2 regions of the Frateuria sp. GZRR35 genome follow, and region 1 is predicted to be linked to the other one. Evidence: predicted binding sites of a transcription regulator. Region 1 holds the regulator's gene; the other holds the start of a gene.
What was found. The regulator FliA, encoded in region 1, starts transcription of late flagellar genes. The targets are predictions, from matches to a motif close to TAAAGTTTNNCNNNCNNNGGCCGATAA.
Positions count from the first base shown of each region.

Region 2: the regulator FliA is predicted to act here: its motif matches at 2,047-2,073, upstream of ACFWZ3_RS16845 (glycoside hydrolase family 31 protein).

Region 1 is NZ_JBHZGL010000011.1:13,239-16,642, reverse strand. Features, by position in the region: gene flhF (flagellar biosynthesis protein FlhF) at 1-168, shown strand, start outside; gene ACFWZ3_RS12915 (MinD/ParA family protein) at 165-1,109, shown strand; gene ACFWZ3_RS12910 (RNA polymerase sigma factor FliA) at 1,111-1,914, shown strand; gene ACFWZ3_RS12905 (chemotaxis response regulator CheY) at 1,960-2,367, shown strand; gene ACFWZ3_RS12900 (protein phosphatase CheZ) at 2,364-3,005, shown strand; gene ACFWZ3_RS12895 (chemotaxis protein CheA) at 3,018-3,404, shown strand, end outside.
Region 2 is NZ_JBHZGL010000020.1:9,984-13,387, reverse strand. Features, by position in the region: gene ACFWZ3_RS16845 (glycoside hydrolase family 31 protein) at 1-2,020, opposite strand, end outside; gene ACFWZ3_RS16840 (alpha-amylase family glycosyl hydrolase) at 2,308-3,404, opposite strand, start outside.

The sequences.
Region 1 (3,404 bases):
CTGGCGCTGGACTACACCACCGACGGCCAGCGCGTGCCCGAGGACATCGCCGCCGCCGACGCACGCCTGCTGGTATGTCGCGCCGCGCAGGCGCTCAAGGGCAATACGCCGGCCGCCGACGAGGCGATGCTGGCCGAACGCTTCGGGACGATGGTGGCGCAGGCATGAGCGGAATCCTTGCAATGAATCAGGCGTGGGGCTTGAAAGACATGTTCAACGCGATCACGGGCGAGCGCGACAGCGCGCCGCCTGCACCGCACCGGCCGCACCAGGCGGTCAATGCAGGCGCGCCGCGCCGCCGCTGCCGCGCGATCGCGGTGGCCGGCGGCAAGGGCGGCGTCGGCAAGACCACCGTGGCGGTCAACCTCGGCATGAGCCTGGCGATGGCCGGGCACGAGGTGATGCTGCTGGATGCCGACATGGGCCTGGCCAACGTCGACGTGCTGCTCGGCCTGGCGCCCTCGCGCCACCTGGGCCACCTCCTGGATGGCACGGCCACGCTGGAGGAGCTGGTGCTGGAAGCCCCGCACGGGCTCAAGGTGATCCCCGGCGGCTCCGGTGCGCGGCGGCTGGCGCAACTGGGCAACGGCGAACATGCCGCGGTGATCCGCGCGTTTGACGAGCTGCCCAAACCACCGGACTACCTGCTGGTCGATACCGCCGCCGGCCTGTCGGACAACGTGGCGATGTTCGCCGCCGCGACCGACGACGTAGTGCTGGTGGTGTGCGACGAGCCCGCTTCGCTCACCGACGCCTACGCGCTGATCAAGGTCCTCTCCCGCGACTTCGGCGTGCGTCGGTTCCGCTTCGTCGCCAACCTGGTGCGCAACCTGGGCGAGGCCCGCGCGTTGCACCAGAAGCTGGCCAAGGTCAGCGACCGCTTCCTGGACGTGGTGCTGGACTTCATGGGTTTCGTGCCGCAGGACGAGCGGCTCAAGCAGGCCATCCGGCGCCAGAGCGCGGTGGTGGACATGTGGCCGGCAGCGCGTTCGTCGCAGGCATTCAAGCAATTGGCAGGTGCGGTCGATAACTGGGAGGAACCCGCGCGCGCGGGCCTGGACCGCATCGCTTTTTTCGGTGGCCAGGCCGTGACGGCGTCGGGGTGGTGACATGAGCGTGGCATCGGAATATCTCCAGCTGCAAAAACAGAGTGCGGATGAGTTGGTGCGCCAGCACGCGCCACTGGTGCGTCGTATTGCCTATCACCTGATGGGCCGGCTGCCGCCCAGCGTGGACGTGGGCGACCTGATCCAGTCCGGCATGATCGGGCTGCTGGAAGCCGCGCGGCACTACGCCACCGACCGCGCCGCCAGCTTCGAGACCTACGCCGGCATCCGTATCCGCGGCGCCATGCTCGACGAGCTGCGCAAGACCGACTGGACCCCGCGTTCGGTGCACCGCAAGGTGCGCGAAGTGGCCGAGGTGGTGCGCCAGATCGAGATCGAGACCGGCGCCGACGCCGAGGACGCCGAGGTGATCAAGCGGCTTGGCGTGAGCGCGGAGGAGTACCACGCGATCCTCGCCGATGCCGCCAGCGCGCGCCTGCTCAGCCTGACCGCGCCGGATGACGGCGACGGCGCGCCCGCCTTCGACGTGGTCGACCAGGGCAACCTGGGGCCGGCCGAGAGCATCGAGCAGGAAGGTCTGCGCCAGGCGCTGATCGACGGCATCTCCGGCCTGCCCGAGCGCGAGCAGCTGGTCATGTCGCTCTATTACGAGCAGGAATTGAACCTGAAGGAAATCGGCGCCGTGCTCGGCGTGACCGAGTCGCGCGTGTGCCAGATCCATGGCCAGGCGATCGTGCGGCTGCGCGCGCGCCTGGGCGATTGGCGGGACGGGAGCGAGGAATCGGACATGGGCAATCGCAAAGGCAAAAGCCGGCGTGCCCAGGCCGATCGCTCCGCCCCGCGCTGAACCATTGACGATCAACCATTCCCCATTCCCTACCAAGAGGAACCAATGGACAAGAACATGAAAATCCTCGTGGTGGACGATTTCTCCACCATGCGGCGCATCGTCAGGAACCTGCTGGTGGAGCTGGGCTTCACCAACACGCTGATCCAGGAAGCCGACGACGGCAACAACGCGATGACCATGCTGAAGACCCAGCCCTTCGACATGGTCGTGACCGACTGGAACATGCCCAACATGACCGGCATCGACCTGTTGCGCGCGATCCGCGCTGAGCCCTCGCTCAAGGGCCTGCCGGTGCTGATGGTCACCGCCGAGAACAACCGCGACCAGATCATCGCCGCCGCCCAGGCGGGCGTGAACGGCTACATCGTCAAGCCGTTCAACGCGGTCACGCTGAAGGAGAAGCTCACCAAGATCTTCGAGCGCCTTGCCGCCGCGGGAGCCAGCGCATGAGCGCCGTCCTGTCCACCTTCGACGAAACCGCGCTGCCGGCCGAGCTGCACGATCTGCTCAACAGCGCCGATGGCGCTGCGTTCGAGCAGGCGCTCGACGCGCTGGTGCGCCAGCGCGAACAGCACCTGTTCCGTGCGCTGGGCCTGCTCGCGCGCGACCTGCACGGCGCGGTCAGCCGGCTCGGCAACGACCTGGCGCAGGAAGGCGTGCCCGGCCGCGTGGCCGACGTGCGCAAGCATCTGAACGACGTGCTGGAGATGAGCGCGCAGGCGGCCCATCGCAGCATCGATTTCGCCGAACGGATGAGCCCCGAGGCCGACGCGCTGGCGCAGAGCGCCGAGCAGGTGCTCGCCTCGGCCGCACCGTGCGATCCGGTCGCCGACCTGGCGCGCCAGGCCAGTGCGTTCGCCGGCAACTGCCGCGATGGCCTCAACGACATGGTGATGGCGCAGTCCTGGCAGGACCTGTCCGGCCAGCGCATCAAGAAAGTCGTCAACTTCATCGAGTCGGTGGAGTCCTCGCTGCTGGAGCTGGTTCGCCTGACCGGCGCGCTGTCCGGCCGCGAGCCGCCGCCGGTGGTGGAGAAGATCTCCGGCCAGGACGAGGCGGACCGCCTGCTCAGCGAATTCGGGTTCTGAGGCGGGGCGGCGATGGACCCCTCGCTCGACGCCGAACTGCGCGACGATTTCCTGGTCGAGGCCGGGGAACTGGTCGAGCGCCTGTCGGAACAACTGGTCGAGCTGGAAGCCAATCCGCGCGATGGCGAACTGCTCAACGCGGTGTTCCGGGCATTCCACACGGTCAAGGGTGGCGCGGGCTTCCTCGCCATCGAGCCGATGGTGCAGCTGTGCCATCACGCCGAAGACCTGCTCAACGTCGCCCGCAACGGCGCGCTGGTGCTGGACTCGGCAAAAATGGACGCGCTGCTCGAAGCGCTCGATCTGCTCAACGCGATGATGGATGCGTTGCGCAGCGGCGCGTCCATGGACATGCCGCCGCCGGCGCTGCTCAAGCGTTTGATGCCCGGCGCGGCGCCC
Region 2 (3,404 bases), on a different contig from region 1:
AGGTCTTGCCGTCGTCGTCGTAGTAATCGAAGCGGGTGGCTCGGGCCGCCGGGAACAGTTCCACCGCCAGCTCGGTAAGCGGATGCTGGCCGACGAAGTCCATCACCGGCGCGACCGGGATGATCGCGCCATCGCGGATGTACAGCGGGATGTCGCTCCAGTGCTCGGCGTCCGCCGCGTGCTCGATGGTCTGGCCACCGGCATAGTGCTTGCCGCTGAACCAGTCGATCCACTCGCCCGCGGGGAGGTAGACCGGCTTGGTCGTCTGGCCCTGCTCGACCACCGGCGAGACCAGCAGACTGTCGCCGAACAGCCAGGCGTCGATGTCGTTGCGCACGTTCGCGTCGTTGGGCCAGTCGAACAGCAGCGGCCGGACCAGGCCCACGCCGGTGGCACGACGCTGGTGCTCGTAGCTGTAGATGTAGGGAACCAGCGACTGGCGCAGGCGGATCGCATCGGTCGCGGCCTTCTCGGCCACCGGACCGTAGACCCACGGCTGGCGCTTCTGGTTGAAATCGCCGTGCACGCGGAACACCGGCGTGAAGGCGCCGAACTGAATCCAGCGTGCGTAGTTTTCCGGCGTCGGCGGACCCTTCTTGAAGCCGCCACCGTCCATGCCCCACTGCATGGCACCCACATTGATGGCGCTCAGCATGCGTTGGCGCTGGCCGGCCATGGAGGCGAAGCCAGTGAGGATGTCGCCCGACCACAGCCCGTAGGCGTAGCGCTGCGCGCCCAGGTAGAAGTTGCGGTTGAGCGACCACACGCGCAGGTCGGACAGGGCGCGCTGGCCGTCATAGAGCGCGCGCTGCATGTCCATGTGCTGCAGGTCGACGGCGACATCGTCGGCTTCGTCGTTCCACCAGCCGACCATGCCAGTCTCGAATGAATGCTTGAGCGCCTTGTTGAAGAACCAGGCGCGCGCGGCCGGATCGGCGAAATCGATCTCCCGCACGGTCTGGTGCGAGAAGTAGTCCGGCGCCGGGTCGCTCTGCGCCAGCCAGTAGCCGTGCTCGGTAGCCTCGCTTCCCTCGACGGTGTCGACATGGATGCGCGGCTTCATGATGCCGGTCAGGTGCACGCCCTGGGCGTCGAGCAGCGTCTTGAGCCTGCCGCTGTCGCCGTCGGGAAACTTCTCCTCGTTCCAGCGGAATTCGCCGTAGTGGTCCTCGCCCCAGGCCTTCCAGTCGAAGTCGAGGGTGAAGTTGTCCAGCGGGATGTGGCGCGAACGGTAGCCCTGGACGATGTCCAGCAGCTCTTTCTGATCGATGCCCCATTGGCTGTTGGTGAAGCCCATCGCCCACTTGGGAAACAGCGGGCTGCGGCCGCTGACCTGCGCCATCGCGCCGAAGATCGCGTGCGGGTTGCCGAGGAAGACGTAGTAGTCCAGGCCGCCGTCGAACATGCGCGCGTCGATGCGTGTGTCGCCCAGCGCGATCTGGCCGCCGACTCCGTCGATCAGCACGCCGTAGCCCGCGGTGGTCCAGACGAACGGTGCGCCGGCGTGGCCCTGCTCACCGGCCGTGACCGGACGGTAGCCATCGCGCAGCAGGCCGGCGGTGGCCGGCTCGGTGGCGTCGAAGCCGCCGATGCCGTACATCGGCTCGCCCTTGGCGTGGATCAGGCTCAGGCGGCCCTGGCCCAGCGACGGAAGCGCGAACTGGCGCAGCAGCGGGGCCTGGCCCGGGACGCCGATGCGCAGTTCGCCATGTTCCTTGTCCCATACGGCCTCCAACTGCGCGGAGTGCAGCCGGGCGCCGTTTGCATCGTGGGAAACCTCTGCGCTCGGGCGGCTGGCCGCCTGCAGGCCGGGATCGATAACGATCGTCGGCGCCGCTGCGTGCCCAGCCTTGCGGAACTGCACGTGCAGCGTGTCGGGCGTCGTCAGTTCGACACGCACCGTATCGGCACCCAGCGGAATGTCGAACCCCGGCGCGGCCGGGGTAATGGCAGCGGGCCTGGCCAGCGCAGCGTGCGCCCGGGCCTGGGAAAGCGATGCAGCAGCGGAAGAAGGGGACACCAGCAATACTCCGACAACAAACAACGTGATCGGCCCCGTCGACGCGCGCTTGAGCTTTGTGAAGAGCGCGTGCAGGCGACCGGGGCCGGGCCCATAGTAGGGGCCAGTGCGCGCGTCGGGACACCCGTTTGCATACGTATTCATTCGTGACATGGCGCGGTTTTCCGATGGTGCGGCGCACGATCCCGGGCAGCGTCGGGTGCGTGGAAAAACGGACTCATCCGTACGAGGGAAAGCGTCTTCGTACGTTGTGGACGCCGGTCGGCGCCACGGTCCGGGGATGGAGCTCACTGGAGTACGACCGAGGTGTAGGCGGGCAACTGCAATGTGGCGGCATCGATGCGGGCGTCCGGCAGGCTGGCCAGGCGCACCTGGGTGAAGCGTGCGAGCGGGCCGTCGAGTTTCAGTGTCTGTGGCTGGCCGGAAAGGTTGTGAACGACCAACACGTCGTCGCCAGCGTCGGCAAGCTGCCAGACCGCCACGTGCGAGTCGGACACGGCTGGGACGCTCAGCTTGCCCTGGCGCAGCACGGGCAACGTGCTGCGCCATGCGATCAGCATGCGGTACCACGCAAGCAGCGAATGCGCGTCGTCCTGCTGTGCATCCACCGAGACCGCGGGACCATCGCCGGCGCTGAATCGCTTCCAGCGGCTTTCGCCCGGACCGTGAGCCTCGCGGTGCCAACGCATCGGCTCGCGCAGGTCCGGGTCCGGCTTGCGGCCACGCATGCCGAGTTCTTCCCCGTAATAGATGAACGGCTCGCCGGGCAGGGTGAGCAGCATCGCGGCGGCCGTGCGCATGTGCTGCGCGTTGCCGTCCAACTGGCTCATCACCCGTTCCTGATCGTGGTTGGAAAGAAAGGGCGCGTCCTGACCGGTCGGGATGGCGCGGACGATGCGCCTGAGCAAGGCATCCAGCGGACCCGGGCGTTCCTCGCGCGCGCTGGCGACAAGCTGGCTGGCCAGCGGGAAGTCGAACACCGCATCCAGCGGGCCGAACCAGGGTTTTAGCTCGCCCGGCTGCTCCCGCGTGACTTCGCCAATCAGGTAGACATCCGGGTCGGCCTGCTTCATCGCCTGGTGGAAAGACGTCCACCAATGAAGATTCTTGCGCAGGACCGCGGGATCGTCCGTCTGCGTGGCCAAGTCGTAGTACACGTGCTGGGCCGCATCCAGGCGGAAGCCGTCGGCGCCCTGGGCGAGCCAGTAGCGGCCGATGTCGTCGATCGCCTCTCGCACGGCCGGCGTGTCGAAGTCGAGGTCCGGCATGTCGCCGGTGAACGTGCCCAGGTAGTGCTGCTTGCCCAACGCGTGCCACGCCGGTCCGCCGGTGGCGCTGGTGGCCGCCAGTTCGGCATGCGGCCCGGCCCAGGTGTACCAGGCAT